Regions from separate parts of the Endozoicomonas sp. ALB032 genome, predicted to be linked through region 2. Evidence: predicted binding sites of a transcription regulator. Region 2 holds the regulator's gene; each other region holds the start of a gene.
The links. Region 2 encodes LexA, which represses DNA repair genes until DNA is damaged. Its sites were predicted from a motif close to TACTGTNTANNTANACAGTA; they were not measured.
Positions count from the first base shown of each region.

Region 1: recN (DNA repair protein RecN) is a predicted target of LexA. The motif match lies at 2,196-2,215, and genes of this name have one in related genera.
Region 3: ACO6VG_RS24600 (DNA topoisomerase III) is a predicted target of LexA. The motif match lies at 2,206-2,225, and genes of this name have one in related genera.
Region 4: ruvA (Holliday junction branch migration protein RuvA) is a predicted target of LexA. The motif match lies at 1,937-1,956, and genes of this name have one in related genera.

Region 1 is NZ_JBLYNW010000001.1:401,176-405,569, forward strand. Features, by position in the region: gene dnaK (molecular chaperone DnaK) at 1-1,205, opposite strand, end outside; gene grpE (nucleotide exchange factor GrpE) at 1,397-1,981, opposite strand; gene recN (DNA repair protein RecN) at 2,240-3,925, shown strand; gene ACO6VG_RS01500 (hypothetical protein) at 3,928-4,394, opposite strand, start outside.
Region 2 is NZ_JBLYNW010000001.1:5,232,296-5,236,689, forward strand. Features, by position in the region: gene ACO6VG_RS19110 (serpin family protein) at 71-1,804, shown strand; gene lexA (transcriptional repressor LexA) at 2,046-2,648, shown strand; gene ACO6VG_RS19120 (SulA-like leucine-rich domain-containing protein) at 2,775-3,263, shown strand; gene ACO6VG_RS19125 (hypothetical protein) at 3,290-3,532, opposite strand; gene ACO6VG_RS19130 (PTS sugar transporter subunit IIB) at 3,710-4,015, opposite strand; gene ACO6VG_RS19135 (DUF6586 family protein) at 4,144-4,394, opposite strand, start outside.
Region 3 is NZ_JBLYNW010000001.1:6,782,940-6,787,333, reverse strand. Features, by position in the region: gene ACO6VG_RS24605 (hypothetical protein) at 311-2,167, shown strand; gene ACO6VG_RS24600 (DNA topoisomerase III) at 2,298-4,226, shown strand.
Region 4 is NZ_JBLYNW010000001.1:6,179,662-6,184,055, forward strand. Features, by position in the region: gene ruvB (Holliday junction branch migration DNA helicase RuvB) at 1-139, opposite strand, end outside; gene rarD (EamA family transporter RarD) at 364-1,239, shown strand; gene ruvA (Holliday junction branch migration protein RuvA) at 1,303-1,914, opposite strand; gene ACO6VG_RS23200 (carboxymuconolactone decarboxylase family protein) at 2,053-2,598, shown strand; gene ruvC (crossover junction endodeoxyribonuclease RuvC) at 2,595-3,122, opposite strand; gene ACO6VG_RS23210 (hypothetical protein) at 3,463-3,648, shown strand; gene ACO6VG_RS23215 (YebC/PmpR family DNA-binding transcriptional regulator) at 3,645-4,391, opposite strand.

The DNA.
Region 1 (4,394 bases), 4.8 Mb from region 2:
TCGATACCCAGAGTCAGTGGAGTGACGTCCAGCAGCAGCACGTCTTTAACGTCACCCGCCAGAACCGCACCCTGGATGGATGCACCCATGGCTACCGCTTCGTCAGGGTTCACATCTTTACGAGGTTCCTTGCCGAAGAAAGCAGCAACTTTTTCCTGAACCATTGGCATACGGGTTTGACCACCCACCAGAATGACTTCGTCGATGTCAGACAGATCCAGGTCGGAGTCCTTAACCGCCAGACGACATGGCTCCAGAGAACGCTGAACCAGGTCTTCAACCAGAGACTCCAGTTTAGAGCGGGTGACTTTAACGTTCAGATGTTTAGGACCGGTTGCATCGGCAGTGATGTAAGGCAGGTTAACATCAGTCTGCTGAGCAGAAGACAGCTCAATCTTGGCTTTTTCAGCAGCTTCTTTCAGACGCTGCATGGCCAGAGGGTCACCTTTAAGGTCGATACCCTGGTCTTTTTTGAACTCTTCTGCCAGGTAATCGATCAAACGCATGTCAAAGTCTTCGCCACCCAGGAAAGTGTCACCGTTGGTGGCCAGTACTTCGAACTGGTGCTCGCCGTCAACATCGGCAATCTCGATGATTGAGATATCAAAAGTACCACCACCCAGGTCGTATACAGCGATGGTCTGGTCACCCTGCCTCTTGTCCATGCCGTAGGCCAGAGCAGCAGCAGTTGGCTCGTTAATGATACGCTTGACATCCAGACCGGCAATACGGCCAGCATCTTTGGTTGCCTGACGCTGAGCATCGTTGAAGTATGCAGGTACGGTAACCACCGCTTCAGTAACAGACTCGCCCAGGTAGTCTTCAGCGGTCTTCTTCATTTTCTTCAGGATTTCAGCAGAAATCTGAGGCGGCGCTTTTTTGTCACCTTTAACTTCAACCCAGGCGTCGCCATTGTCAGCTTCAACAATCTTGTAAGGAACCATCTGGATGTCTTTCTGAACCACATCGTCTTTGAAACGACGGCCAATCAGACGCTTGATGGCAAACAGGGTATTGTCAGGATTGGTAACGGCCTGACGCTTGGCTGGCTGACCTACCAGAGTCTCACCATCGTCAGTGAAGGCGATGATAGAAGGCGTTGTACGACCGCCTTCAGCATTTTCCAGAACCTTGGCTTTTTCACCATCCAGAATAGATACACAAGAGTTAGTGGTACCCAGATCAATACCGATTATTTTACCCATTGTTCAATCTCTCCATTGCCCTGATTCCAGGACGAAATTCTTTAGTTCAATTCTTTAATTCTTCAGCTGAGGGCTGCTTGCCAGTGTCTGGTGAGCAGCTGTTTTTGGCCTTTGAAATCAATATGGGATCAATCGATTTGATTTCAAGGCTGTTGAAATATTCTTTTTTGAATATTCCTCAGCAAAATCACTTATTTGGAAACAACAACCATAGCCGGACGAATCAAACGACCATTCAGCTTGTATCCTTTCTGGAAAACATCAATCACGGTGTTGGCTTCAACATCGGGATTCGGAACCATCGACATGGCCTGATGGAAGTTCGGGTCAAAAGGCTGACCACTGGGGTCTTCCTGAACTACCGCGAAGCGTCCCAATGCATCCAGGAACTGCTTCAGAGTCAGCTTCATACCTTCTACCAGGGCTTCGTGAGACCCTTCTGCCTGTTCGGCACTTTCAATGCCTTTTTCCAGGCTATCAACCACTGGAATCAGTGCGTCAACAAATTTTTCCAGAGCAAATTTGTGAGCCTTTTCAACATCCTGCTCGGCACGACGCTTAATGTTCTGCATTTCAGCAGCAGTACGCAGAGTCTGATCTTTCGCCCTGGCAAGTTCTTCGTTGAGTGCTTCCAGCTGACTCTCAAGGCCGTCGGTCAGATTACCTTCACTGTCGAGTTCAACACCACCCTCTTCGTTCAGCAGGCTTTCTTCTGCCTGCTGCTCTGTGGCTTCTTCCGTTACCTGCTCTTCAGGTTTGCTGCTTTCTACTGTCATTCCAGAATCTCCGACCGGGAGGCAATCATTTAGATGAAACGTATATTGGGTCACGAATTCCGGATTCAAGACCTGAAAAACAGTTTTTTTAACGCAAGCGATCATTTCGCAAAACACCGGGCCGCAAAACAAAATCACAACGGCCACCCATCTCATTCAGTTCAGGATCAGTGGATTTTTTCAGCTCTGACTTTACGAATCGCACACTTCAGGTTACTGTATATATAAACAGTAAAGCTACAGTAGCGGGTATTTATCATGCTGACCCAACTGTCCATCAGCAACTTCGCCATCGTTGACCAGCTGGATCTGGACATCCATTGTGGAATGACTGTCATTACCGGCGAGACCGGTGCCGGTAAGTCCATCATGCTGGATGCTCTCGGTCTGGCAACGGGTGACAGAACCGATAGTCACTGTGTTCGTCAGGGTACTGACAAAGCTGAGATTCACGCTTCTTTTGATATCAGCCAGTGCACTGCGGCAAAAGCATGGCTGCAAGAAAAAGATCTGGCCAGTGATGATGAGTGCATTCTCCGAAGAGTCATTACCAAAGAGGGACGGTCCCGTGCCTATATCAATGGGACTCTTTCTCCCCTTGCGGATCTTCGGGCCATTGGTGAACGGTTAATTGATATCCATGGCCAGCATGAAAGCCAGTCGTTACTGAAAAAAAGCAACCATCGACTGCTTCTGGATGATTATGCCGACATACAAAAACTGGCCTCTGAAGTGGCTCGCACTGCCCATCAGTTCAACCAGACACATGATGAACTGACCACTCTCAGCCATAATCGCAGGGAGCAGGATGAACGAGTGCAACTGCTCAGCTATCAGCTTCAGGAGCTGGAACAGCTATCGCTTCAGGAAGGAGAGCTGGAACAACTTGAGCAGGAACTCAAACAGTTATCCCATGCTGAAGGCACTCTTTCCGTGTGTCACGAAATCAATGCTATCTGCTCAGACAACGAGGCAGGTAACATTCTCCAGAAACTCTCCACCTGCCTGCAGCGCCTGAGCGATCTGCAAATAGATCACCCAGCCATCAACAACACAATTGAAATGATGTCCTCTGCCCAAATTCAGGTCGAGGAAGCGGTAGGAGAAATCAATCACTTTATCGATCATTTTGATGCCGATCCCGCCAGAATGCGGGATGTGGATGAACGCCTCAGTGCTATTTACGACCTTGCGAGAAAGCACAGGGTTCAACCCGAAGCGTTATTGGAAAAGCAAAGCACGCTTGGCTCTGAGCTGGAGAGCATCCAGTTCAGCGATGAACGGGTTGAAGCATTACAACAAAAGCTGATCGAACTAAAATCCGAGTTTCAGAACCAATGCGAAAAACTCTCCAGAAAACGTCAGTCTGCTGCCAGACAACTTGAAAAGAAAATCACTAGACGCATGGCTTTGCTCGGCCTGCCCCACGGAGAGTTCATCATTGCCCTGACACCGATAGAGGGCAGCATGCTCTCAGCCAATGGTGCTGAAGAGGTCGAATTCCTGGTGACGACTAACCCGGGTCAACCACCCAGAGCACTCGCTAAAGTGGCCTCTGGTGGTGAACTGTCGAGAATCAGTCTGGCCATTCAGGTGATAACCGCTCAAACCTCTCACGTTCCCAGCATGATCTTTGACGAAGTGGATGTGGGCATTGGCGGTGGCACTGCGGAAATTGTCGGGGCCATGCTCAGGGAGCTGGGAGAAAGAAGTCAGGTAATTTGTGTCACCCACCAGCCTCAGGTAGCATCCCAGGGGCATCAGCATTTGCATGTCAGCAAGAAGGTTCGCAATGCTAAAACCTCCACTGAGATCGTCGGCCTGAAAGGCGATTGTCGTGTTAAAGAGGTGGCCCGAATGTTGGGCGGTGTAGAAATGACCGAGTCCACACTCAACCACGCAAAAGAGATGCTTAGTCTCTGTGTTTCAAGGTCTGCCGCCTGAAATTACCTTTGCAGCTCCTTAATCAGTAACCCCATTCCTTTAGCCAGTTCCTTCACGGCTTTGGGTGCATATTCTATTTCAACCCAACGTTCATCCTTATCGGGATATAAAATCCAGCAACGCTGCTCAATACTGGAACAGTCTGACTCCAAAGTATGGCCAACGCCGAACACTGTCAGGGTGTTATTGTTTCGGACCAGCCCCCGCTCCAGTTGCTGATGCCGAGTCACCACCAACTCCCCTTCCCGGTTGGCTCTTACAGAATACTCTATGGATGAGTTTCTGGCTCCACCTTTAATTGCGTTAGCCTTGAGCAGGCTGTTCAAATAAGACTCCAGCACGAGATCAGCCACAGCCGGATCAAAATTCTGCTGCATCTGCTCAACAAATGATTGGGGTTTTTCGGCAGGCTTCAGTTCCATTACCTTCTGCGCTTGTATTGCAAAGGGTAATAGCAGCAAGCCTGTAA
Region 2 (4,394 bases):
CGCAAACATGGAAGCAGTATGTTTGTCCTGAATAAAAAATTAATTATTATCAGAGTTAGGAGAAAATATTATGCACCCTATTGGACATTCATTCAGACAATTTTCATTGTCATCGCAACCGCTAAATCTGCGAAACACATCCTTCAAAGCCACCTCACAGGCTTCATATCTTGTAAAAAAATTGATTGATAAAGTGTCATTAGGAATTCTGAACGCCTTAGACGACAGGGACAATAAAAGCAAGGTAGTGTCTTCTACCAGCCTGGCTCCGGTTCTGGGTATGCTTCTGGCGAGTATGGATGATAAAGCCAGAAAGGCATCGATCCTGGGTATCTCTAAAGAAGAGTTAACTGATGAGATGGAGATTGAGATCCATAAAAAACTAGGCGAATTCAGCATTAACCATGCTTACGCCAAGGATCCGTATCAGATACAGAAGGCACTCTCTTGCGCTAACTTTATAGGTTCTGACTCTGCCGTCATAAACGAGCATCTTGATCAGATACTGTCTGTATGTTATCGAACCGAAAAGCTGGACCGTCCTGACCAGGACAGGTGCCTGGCCGACATCGCAGAAGACTTCGTGAAAGAGAAGACTCATGGAAAAATCAATAAGTTGTTTCATGGTCATTGTAAAACTCGACGAGAACTGATTACAACGGTAATTGGCAATGTGATGGAATTCGAGGGTATCTGGGAGAGGCCATTTTCTAAAGAAAAAACGGCCTCGGGCAAATTTATCTGCGCAGACGGAAGTATGATTGAAAACGTCAAGATGATGAAGTCAACTGAAAACGTGCAATTTTTTGATAATGGAAAATTTGGCGCCATTGGCAAAAATTTCCGATCAGTGAATGGTGAAGATCTTAAATTAGTCGCAATAATAACCCCTGGTGACAGTCCGACAGGGATTAACAACCTTGATTCTGATACAATCAATCACCTGATTGACGGATTAAATGGCCGTAAAAAAGAGATGGATCTAATGCTACCCAGGATAAAAATAGACGGCAGTTGTGACACTAATTTACTCGACAAAATTTCTCAGACATTTGGAGCCGATGTCATAAGGTCTGAAGATTTAACAAGATTAGGCCATCCCTCAAATTGTGATCTGGAAATTCTTCAGAAGACCAGAGTATCCATTAATGAAGAGGGAGCTTATGGTCAAGTTGCCACTGCCGCAACAAGAACACTCAGAGGCTTCGGTACAAAAAAACCACCACACTTTCATTTTGTCTCCCCTGGTTACATTGCCATTGTAGATGGACAAGGCAATCGGTTGGTGGAGATGCTGATTAAGGATGGCAGCTTTTTAGAATTTTATGCGGCCGGGAATGACTCAGCTGAAAGCTTGAAATCTAATGATTTGAAATCTGATAAAAGTTTGAAACCAAATGACTTGACAGCTGATAGCAAAATGACTCCTATCGAAAATTATAAAAATTACAGAAAAATAGATGAACCCAAAAAAGACGAAAAAATTATTGAAGAAACTATTAACTCTATAAAATATATGTTACCAGATGATGAATCTATTGATGTGAGTAAACTAATATACCATAAGTTTGATCCGAAAGAGGATTTTAATATCAAAAGTGCCAAAGCAGTTAAATCCAGATTAGCTATCCATACTGGTAGTAAGGATAATGCCCTTGATATCAGAGAAAGAATATTAGAATGGCTTGATTACAAACATGTAGATTTTGTTAAAGTTTGGCATGGTTTTGATGGCTTTGAAGTAGAAGTTTCAAATGATGCCTGGGATGCACTGCGGAAGAAATTAACTTCTACACAATCATAAATAAAATGCCAAATCCGGAGATTAACCACCTCCGGATTTTTTATTAAAAAAAGCTTCAGGGACTCAGCTTGCGAATTTCAGCCAACAACTCATCACTATGGTGGCAAAGCATGCCTCACCTGCACCATTGACGACCCTCTTGTCATTTTTTGCTTATCGTCGCAGCCTGGATAATAACTTGCCACCACAAGAATACTGTATATAATCACAGATACTGTATAAAAAAACAGATTGAGAGACCATGATCAAACTGACTAAACGGCAATCCGAGATACTGGACCTGATCAAATCTCATATTGACGAGACAGGTTTCCCACCCACCAGAGCCGAAATCGCCAAGACCTTCGGCTTTCGCTCACCCAATGCTGCCGAAGAACATCTCAGGGCACTGGCCCGTAAAGGCGCTATCGAGATTACCCCCGGCGCCTCCCGCGGTATCCGTATTCCGGACAGCCAGCCTGAAGGCCTTCCGATTATCGGACAAGTTGCTGCCGGGAACCCGATCCTCGCCCAGGAACATATCGAAGACCACCTGATGCTCAATCCCGCTTTCTTCACCCCATCGGCAGACTTCCTGTTAAGGGTAAAAGGAATGAGCATGAAGGACATCGGGATTCTTGATGGTGACCTGCTGGCCGTTCACAAGACAACAGATGTTCGAAACGGTCAGGTTGTCGTCGCCCGGATTGAAGATGATGTCACCGTAAAAAGATTCGAGAAACAGAAAAACAAAGTATTGCTGCATCCGGAAAACGACGAGTTCGAAACCATAGTCGTTGATCTCACTCAGGATGCCTTTGCCATCGAAGGTTTAAGCGTCGGAGTCATCAGAAATCAGTCCTGAGACGGAATAAGATGAGCCTGACCATTACCAGAGACAGTACTCACAACAGGCAGCTGTTGTTAAAGGCCCACTACGCTGAAGTGCGAATAACAAACAGCGTCCGGGCTATGCCAGAAGGAAGAATTTATGCTGTACCGAACCAGCAGTGAAAGGCACAATTTTTCAGCCCCAAGCTACCAGACCAATACAGTCTGCATTAACCCCTCGTGCCTAGAAAAGACTTTATCAGGAAAAACTGAAAAGTCTCTGAAGCCCAGTATTAATGAACTCATTCTTTCAGGTCAACCCTGGCAGGCAGAACAACTCCTGACGCCCATGCTCAGTCAGCTGTCCACTGACAGTGAACGTTGGTTGACCCTGATTCTGGCAGATGACACCAGAACCCTGCACTGGTTAAAGAATTGCGACTTAAATCATGACAAGGTGCAAATCTTTAGCTCCAACAATATTAATCAGACATTGGAACTCACCAGGAAAGCGCTGGCATCCGGAACCAGCCACACTGTCATCAGCTGGCTGGGGCATTTGGATAAAGGGTGGCTAAGTAGGCTTGAAAGCGCAGCCAGGAATGGACAGTGTCAGGGGCTGGCTATTCGCAGTAGACAGGTTGCATGATGCCTGTCATTTCCATGAAAATAGAGTCAGTGCAGTACTCTGTTCTCAGGAATCTCTTCTTCAGAGGATTGCGGACGAGTGAGTTCAGCAACTTCACGCATGCCAGCATCAAACATGACCTTTGCCACTTGCAAATGGTCCCCTTCAAGATACTGTTTGGCTTCCTCTGAAAATTTCATAGTCAGCAGGGGCTCACCCTCGTCGTCACTGCTTCGCAGAACAATCTCTCCTGTTGGAAGTTCCACAATTTCCAAAAACGATGCAGCCATATTTCGTTCCATAAATAGCGTATAAGAGGGAGAAATCATGCAGCATTGTGACTTATGATGCAATAGGTCAGTAGAGAGTAATGCAAAGTGTTATTGCAGACTGGAAAGTAAAAACCCTTAAAAGAGCTGCAGCTTTTGCCCCCGTATTGCAGCATACACACGATAAACTGGAATTAATCAGGCTGTTAGCGACAGAGCAAAGCCCAATACTTTCGCACCATTCATCGTGCCATAATCAACAGGGCTGATCGCCTCAACCGGAACAGCATATTCGGCAGCACGCAGCTTGAGATCATTCAACATATATTTAACCTGAGGACCCAGCAGAACAACATCGAAACAGGCTACCTGTTCATCGAAATGACTAGCGCCGAAGGCTTCAACCTCGACTTCTTCACTCCGACTTTCAGCTGCTTCGCGCATTTTCTCCACCAACATGCTGGTAGACATACCTGCCGAACAGCACAGCATGATCTTAGTCATAAGATACCTCTGATCAAATTGAACAACAGCCATAAACAACAGAGTTCTAAACATTCCCACAATCATGCACGGTTTGAATCAATCCAGGCACACTATTATGAGTCATGAATCAGATCTAAAAAATCTAATCACCATTCAAGATTGAAATTTCTAAAGTGCCCTACCAACTCCTTGAGGGAGGCAAGAATACTCTTGGCACTTTCTGGCGTCTTAATACCTTTGGTGACTTCACTGGTATCCGAAGCAATCATAATCATACTGCTATTACTTGAATATGATTGTATATTACCATTAGCATTAAAAATATCGTCATAAGCTTTAAGTAAATCTGCCAGCCAACTGTCCGATGACTCCAGCTGCTTTAACTGCTCGAGTTCAG
Region 3 (4,394 bases), 1.6 Mb from region 2:
CACATGGCTTTCAATCGGGTTGATGTCATTTAAAAAATCTTCCTGTGATATTGATGTACTTCATAAAAAATGAACTACTATTTCTATCCTGTTAACGGAACTATCATACACTCTGATTGTGATTGCTACATCGAATCGATCAGGAAAGATGTCAGGTTTTAGCTTTCAGCAGAGAGGTTCTATGGTTAGGTACTTATAACAGCCTGCCTCAATACAGGCGTTGATTTCTCAATTATCTGATGCAAATAATCGTAACCCGCAAAAATTGTCGGTATCAGGTACGCTTGTTTCATAGGAGGTCTGATACATTATGCAGCTAAAAAACGTCTACAAAACTTTTACATTAATGATGATTTTGTTACTGGCTCTTTTCCTTAATTTTTTGCCATCATCGGTCTGCGCTACACAAGTCGATATGGATGACAGGGAGATCAACCTCAAATCGTCCTTAGTCAAATGGTTGCTGGCACTGAATGCAAGGCCCTATGTTTATTATCCCAATGAGCCAAAACTGATTTTGGCAACAATAGCCGAAGATGGTCTGGATGACTTTGCCTGTTTACTGGAAGTCAACAAAGAGCTTCGTCGTGATAAAGCTTTTAACAATATTCCTGTTGAATTGACTGTACAGAGCACTCAATCTCAGAAAAAAAAGCTCTACCGTGCTTTTTCTGAAGCTTCTGATCTGAAAATTAATTGGATTTTTAAGGATGAAAGGCAGGAATACGACACCAGTTCGATGCAGATGGAGTTCGGAAGTTTTACCCTCTCCCTGTCAACCTGGGCAGGAATGAGAATCCCCAGTACATCCAACTGGTTGGGAATTGGTCAGTATTCTAATATTGGTGCCGGAGGCAAGAGTTTGGCTGAGAGCTTTATTGTCAGTTTATGGCTGGTAGAAAATTTTCACCAAAGATCTGGAGTCAGTAGCCTTGAATCTATGCCTTTGAATCGTCAAACCATGAACTACATCTCGGACTTTCGGTTTGAAGGTTATGATTTGTGTCAAAATCTTACAGAGTGCTCAATTAAAACAGAACAACATAAGTTCTCTATTGCTACGCCAAGGTTTGGTCTGGGTGAACTGCACCTTGGGTTACCCTTTAACTCAGAACTGATCGAGAAAGTTGATAATTACGAAATTTCAGATGACAAAACGTCAACTTCACTGTATGAAGATTTAAAGCAATTACTGCAAGATAGGCCATGGCTGGGACTTGCTCTTACGGGTCGTAGTGATTTGGATGCTCAGGCAGAAGCTATTCAGAACGTGTCGTATTATACCGCTTATTACGACGATGAAGCCTTCTTGAAAGAGTATTTGGAGATTATCAGAAGAATAGATCCGGGTGACATAAAAATTGTTACCGACCTTAAATGGTCAATGTTATCAACAGAATCCTTTAAAGAAATGCTCAGTGAACTGGGTTTTGGCAATGTTCATTACAAATCAAACAGTGCATCAAATAGCTATTGTCAGCGCACAACCTCTGAATATAAAAAAATAACGTATAGCGATTGTGACCCTAATGTCTCTGAATATAGAAAAATAACGTTTATCGATTCTGGTTTTATTGATAACGACAATGCTTACAATGCTCTGGCTTACTTCTCTCAACCATTAACCCTGGTTACAGGAGATATCAACCTGGCCAAAGCCATCACAATGAATAAGATTCCTTTTTACCAATGGCGTCATTTTCAAACTCAGGTGAACGAACATCTTCAATCACTCTGGCAAGGCACAGGCCTTGAGTCATTTTTCGTGAATGACTATCAGCCAGAAATAAAGGCAGCAGCACTGAATCAATTTAACCAGGACTCACCGCTTCGTCGTCAGACAAACAAGCAAATCATTAAGGCAAAAAACGCCATGCCTGATCTGCTGGATGTTGTATGGCTGGTCCACTGCCCCAATGCTGAAGTTTGGCGTCTCGATACACAAGTTAAGAGAAAGTTGGTACAGGGTGAGAACAAGGAATTATTTGATGAAATCAAAAACACAGAAAGCAAGGATATTCGTGATATTTTGGCAACCAAGGTACTGATTCAGCACATATTCGATCAGAATACCGGTTATGATAAAGAACAGCTTGACGAATTCTTCAAGTTAATTAATGACTCAAGGCTCAGGGAGTACCTGCTATCATTGCTGAACGTATATTGAACCAACTGGCCAGATACTTGAAAAAGGCTGAAGCCTTGGGCTGTCTGCTTATTCAGGGCTATGATACGGCCAGAAAGAAACTTATTATAGGCAGCTGTACCATTGATCTGATGTAACTTTTGTTGACCTGATGCGTTTAATCATTGCTGAAAAACCCAGTCTGGGCAGAGCCATAGCCGATGTTTTGCCCCGCCCCCATAAACGACAGGATGGCTACATAGAGACCGCATCCGGTGATGTCGTCACCTGGTGTATAGGCCACCTGCTGGAGCAGGTTGAGCCTGAACAGTATGACCCTGCCTTCAAGCAATGGCGTTTTGAACATTTGCCTATTGTTCCCCAGCAGTGGCAACTGCAACCACGAAAAAACACTCGCTCCCAGTTATCGGTGATTCGTAAGCTATTGAAAACGGCTGATGTCATTGTTCATGCCGGAGACCCGGACAGGGAAGGGCAGTTGCTGGTCGATGAAGTGTTGGATTATCTCAAACTTTCACCAACCCGCAGAAAAAGTGTCCGTCGTCTTTTAGTGAATGACTTGAACGGTCCGGCAGTTAAGAAAGCCTTCGATCGAATGCAGAGCAACTCTGATTTTGTACCTCTCTCTGTTTCCGCTCTGACACGCTCCCGTGCCGACTGGCTCTATGGTATCAATTTAACCCGTGCCTATACCGTTCTTGGCAAAAAGGCAGGTTATGGCGGTTTGCTTTCTGTCGGTCGGGTGCAGACTCCGGTTTTGGGTCTGGTGGTGCGAAGGGACGAAGACATTGCCGATTTCCAACCCAAACCTTATTTTGAAGTCTTTGCCCTGCTGGTGACTGACCAGGGCGAGTGTTTCAAGGCCAAATGGCAACCCAGTGAAGCCTGCCAGCCCTGGATGGATGACGAGGGCCGTGTACTCGATCGTCGGCTGGCGGAAAATGTTGTCAGCAGGATTCAGGGCAAGGAGGGGACAGTCTCTAAGCTGGAGAATAAAACGGGCAAGGAATCGCCACCGTTGCCCTATTCACTTTCCGCTCTTCAGATTGATGCTGCCAAACAATTAAGGATGAGTGCCAAGGAAGTGCTGGATGTCTGTCAAAAGCTTTATGAGCAGAAACTGGTGACTTATCCCCGATCGGATTGTCGTTATCTGCCTGTGGAGCATTTCAGGGAAGCACCGGAAGTGCTGGGCGCGATACGAAGCAATGATGAAAAACTGGCCAGTGCTGTGGACGGTGCATTACCCGACCGCAAAAGCAAAGCCTGGAATGACAGCAAAGTAAGCGCACACCACGGTATTATCCCGACCACCCGAAGAACTGATCTCTACAAAATGGGTGACCGGGAGCGCAACTTATATGGCCTCATCGCCAGACAGTATGTGGCACAGTTTTATCCGGATCACCGGTTTTTAGCTCGTAAAGTCAGTGTCACCCTGGAAGGCGGGCAATTCACGGCCAGCAGCAGGGAGGTGCAGGAAGAAGGCTGGAAAGCCATTTTTCCCCGCAAGCCGTCCGTCTCTGAGGATAAAGAGGACGGTCAGAGGTTGCCGGAATTGCACAGGGGGCAGGCACTGCTCTGCAAGGATGCGGATTTGGCAGAAAAGCAAACTCAGCCACCCAGACCTTTCACCGACGCCACTCTGCTGTCGGCCATGACCGGTATTGCCCGCTATGTTAAAGATACCGGGATCAGGAAGGTGCTCAAGGAGACCGACGGTCTGGGTACCGAAGCCACCCGGGCAGGTATTATAGAATTATTGTTCAATAGGAAATATCTTACCCGTCAGGGTAAAAACATTCATGCTACAGAGACCGGGAAAGCATTGATAAAAGCTCTGCCCGAGCCTGTCAGTCGTCCTGACATGACCGCCCGCTGGGAAGCCTCACTGAATCAGATTGTAGAGAAAAAAGGCTCTTATCAGACTTTTATGAGTGAGCTGGAACAGCATCTGGTTCAGTTGTTGCGGGAGGCCGGGCACTCTGGAACCATTAATGTACAGGGGTTGCCTCCGGTATCGCCAAACCGCTTCAAGAAGAAAACCCGGCGTAGAAAAAACTCTCCTCGAGCCTCCTGACAAAGATCCCTGAGTGTGAACGAATTCAGCGTTCCGTTTCTGCCTGGTAAGATGTTTGTCCAAGAATTTTCAGTTTCTGGCAAAGGCTGTGTTAGAGTGCCCCAGTGGTTCTTTTGATTCTACACGGGCAGATTCGTTGGGCTGACTCAGCCAACGTTTCTGGCATGG
Region 4 (4,394 bases), 950 kb from region 2:
CCTGGATAAAAATTTCCATCTGCTCCCTGACTTTTGGCTGTCCCACATAATCAGCCAGTTTTACCGGGCGAATAGCCCGATCCAGCACCTCTTCCAGAGGGCGTTCTGAGGAGGATATCAATCGATCTGCTTCAATCATGTTCTAGCTCGTCTACCATTACTCTCAGCGTACCATCTCCAGTCTGTTAAAAAAATAATCCAGCTTTGGGAACAAAACGCTACATTTAATCGTCCAAGCACTCTGAACGTAAAAAGAGCACTTGCGAGCACTTAGCTGCCCGGGGGTGCATTACCTTTTAAACTTCGGAGTCATCGGACTCCTATACTCTCTGTTTTAAATTCTGATTAAAGGAAGTACTCAGAATGAATACACATTTGGTTTCTGGAAAAGGCCTGACTAACTCGGTCATGGCCTCCGTGATGTTCGGGCTTGTGCCCATTTATGTACAGTTTATTAAGCTGTCCGGAAATACCCTGTTCTGGAACAGGGTCATTTTCAGCGCTCTCTGCCTGACAATGGTCTGCTATCGCATGGACCGGCTCCGGGGCTTCAGGGCGGTTTTTCTCTGCCGGAAAACTGTGCTGATGCTATCCTTGGGTGGTTTGATTGTTGGCTTTCAGTGGTGGCTGTTTGTCTGGGGCCCCGTGAATGATAAAACACAGGATCTCTCCCTTGGCTATTTTTTGCTGCCACTCACCCTGGCATTAACCGGCAAGCTGGTATTTAACGAGAGACTGAACAAGGCTCATTACTTTGCCATGGGGTCCGCGTCATTAGGCGTGCTTGCCATGATTTGGCAACAGGGCTCATTACCCTGGGTCAGCCTGGCAGTGGCCGGACTTTATCCGGTGTATTTCATCATCCGTAAACCTTTGCAGGTCGATACCTTGCCAGCTCTGCTTTTTGAGCACCTGTTGTTCCTTCCGGCCGGTATTTTCATACTGATGAGTGATCAGAGTTTTATGCAAAACCTGACCCATTCCGTCACTCTTTGGTATCTGCTGCCAGGTCTGGGGCTACTCTGCAGCCTGTCACTGATCTGCTACATCAACGCCTCCAGGCATCTGTCTGTCAGTTTGTTTGGCCTGTTGAGCTACCTGGAGCCTGCTTTGATATTTGTGGTGGCTGTCACCGTTCTCGGAGAAGTCTTCACCTTACAGCAGTGGCTCAGCTATAGCTTTATCTGGCTGGCAACGGCAGCCATCTGCGTTGACTCGGTCAGGAAGTTCATCCGGTAAACTACAAAGCAGACAAGCAGGTGAGGCTCAATCGTCTCACCTTTTAAATAAGACGCGGTGTTATCAGATCATACTTTTCAGAGCCTGACGAATCAGCTCTTCACTGGTCATGCCATCCTTGAGCAACTTACCAATGACTTTGCCGGCTTCCTGGGGTTTATAACCCAGAGCCACCAGAGCACTGACGGCTTCCTGTTCAATATCTTTTGCTTCGGCAGCCATTTCGCCACCGGCAACCAGAGGCTTACCTTCCAGCAGAGGTGCTGACTGCCAACGATCCAGCTTATCTTTCATTTCAACAATCAGCCGCTCGGCTGTTTTTTTACCCACACCCGGCAACTTCACCAAAGTGGCACTATCACCTTCCTGCACACAGCGCACAAAAGCATCAGCTTCTATACCGGACAACAGGGTCAGTCCGAGCTTGGGACCAACCCCATTGACCTTGATCAGAGTTCTAAACAACTCCCGCTCATCACGATTGCTAAAACCGTATAGGAGCTGAGCATCTTCGCGCACTACAAAGTGGGTATATAACACGACCTCCTGACCAACGTCCGGCAGTTTATAAAAAACCGACATCGGAGCTTCCACTTCATACCCGATACCATGGGTCTCTATCAGCAAATGAGGGGGCTGTTTGTCAGCCAGAAGGCCCCGAATTCTTCCAATCATCCTGTTTTCCAAATCTTTTATTTTCTGACTATAAGGTCAGAACGCCTAACAATACGACGAGGGCGTAGAACTCCTGAGAATTGTCACTCTCTAATCACTAAGAGAAGTTCAATTCGATGATCTGAAGGAGCTGCCCCCTTGAAGAAACTTCGCACATTTCTGGGATCACTCTGGCAGATCCTGCCCGAGGCTGGCCTGGCCAGTGAATACCACCCAGCTGTATCCGGTGGCCCTATTCCCATCCCTTTCATCAAGTCACAAAAATCTTTGTTAAAGGAAGATTTCCCGGGACGCCCGGCAAACTCACCTGAGCTTGATAAGCCTGCTCGCAGCTTCATCAGTTATATACAAGGCTACAGCAGCCTCCCGATGAGAGATCGCGCTCTGGTTGCCCTGAGAAGTGCGTACATTTGCAATACCAGACACCTGATCCCGGATATTGCTCAATGTGCACTGGATACGGGACTGAAAGCCAGTGATGTACAAATGGTTTCCCGTGGCCATCTGGCACCGGGCTGGGACAACAAACAACGCCTGTTACTGAAAACCACTGAAGAACTCTACAAAGAACAGATCATAAGTCCGGAGAACTGGAAAGAACTGAAGAAAATCTACACGCCACAACAGATCCTGGATCTGGTGTTTTGCATTGCTTCCTTTCACCTTTGTGTCCACCCAAACTAAGACTGCCCCGTAAGACGACGACGTCGAGTACCCGTAGCACCCGCCATCCTGACCAGACTGGAACGAGTATGAGCATGACAAAGAGCAACCGCCAGAGCGTCCGCAGCATCGGCCTGAGGGGTATCATTCAAGTCAAGGATCGACTTCACCATGTGCTTTACCTGGTACTTATCCGCAGAGCCTTTACCAACCACAGCCTGCTTGACCTGCCGGGCAGAGTATTCCGACACCTCAATATTGTGATTAACCACAGCCACAATGGCCGCAGCCCTGGCCTGACCCAGTTTCAGTGCCGAATCAGCATTTCTGGACATAAACACTTGCTCCACACCAACGGACTGCGGGATGTAACGTTCGATCAAAGTGCTGATGCCTTCATAAATCTGCTGCAAGCGCTCAGGTAGAGGCGCCTCCCGGATGCGAATACAACCGGACGCCACATAATGTGTTTTATTGCCTACTTCTTCAATTAATCCATAGCCGGTAATTCTTGAGCCCGGATCTATCCCCATCAGGATGGCCATTCAGAATGTATTCTCAAGTCAGATGTCGCTATTTTCAATGACAGCGTTTGATGCCCCCCGGGGTCAATGAGTGTGACAGCTTCTGCCAAAAAAATCTGACAGGCGAGGGTTCAAAGTCATGGTTATGTCAAAAGGATACTGTACACCCATACAATATACCAGCGGTGCCGGTGGGTATCAGAAACTTACAATTCAAGAACACTGAATTACCAAATTTGCCTGTGAGTAACGATAGAAGCAGCTTAGTATTTCTCTGGTAATACTTTCGTGGCGAGAACCGCAAAGATCATTGTTCTTGCTCAAGACTGTTTTACTCCACAAGATGATCCGGAAACGATTAATGTCCGACCTGCTAAAAACATTAATGATTATCACAGGCATCATTATTCTATTGTTTATGCTGCTGGTAGGCTTCAATGTCTGGGCGTTCACAGATATTCCAGCCGGGCTGGTATCTCCGGAACAGAAACAAAAAAACCCCGACACTTTCGTTATCGAGGCCCTTCATACCGACAGAACAACTTAGTCCAGCTGCGCCATCACTTCGGCAGGAATGTCAGCGTTAGTGTAAACATTTTGCACATCGTCCAGGTCTTCGAGGCGATCCACCAGCTTCATGATTTTTTCCGCACCGTCTTTGTCCAGTTCAGTCCGGGTAGAAGCGATCATCGCTACTTCGCCGCCCGCTGGTTTCAAACCTGCAGCTTCAATGGCTTCTTTTACCGCCATGAACTCAGTCCACTCAGTGACCACTTCAATGGAGCCATCGTCGTTAGTCAGTACATCTTCAGCACCGGCTTCCAGAGCGGCTTCCATAACAGTGTCTTCATCCAGACCCGGTTCGAAGAAGATTTGCCCCTTACGCTCAAACAGGTAGGCTACAGAACCGTCAGTACCCAGATTACCACCATGCTTGGAGAAAGCATGGCGTACTTCTGCAACGGTACGGTTACGGTTGTCTGTCAGACATTCCACCAGCACCGCGATACCGCCAGCACCATAACCTTCGTAGGTCACTTCTTCCATGTTGGAATCGTCATCACCACCGGCACCACGAGCAATCGCCCTGTTGACGGTGTCACGGGTCATATTGGCACCCAGAGCCTTGTCAACCACCTGACGCAGCTTGGGGTTATCCTCGATATTCCCACCGCCCTGCTTGGCCGCCACCACCAACTCACGAATGATCTTGGTGAAGATTTTGCCACGCTTGGCGTCCTGAGCCGCCTTACGGTGTTTGATATTGGCCCATTTACTATGACCTGCCATAGA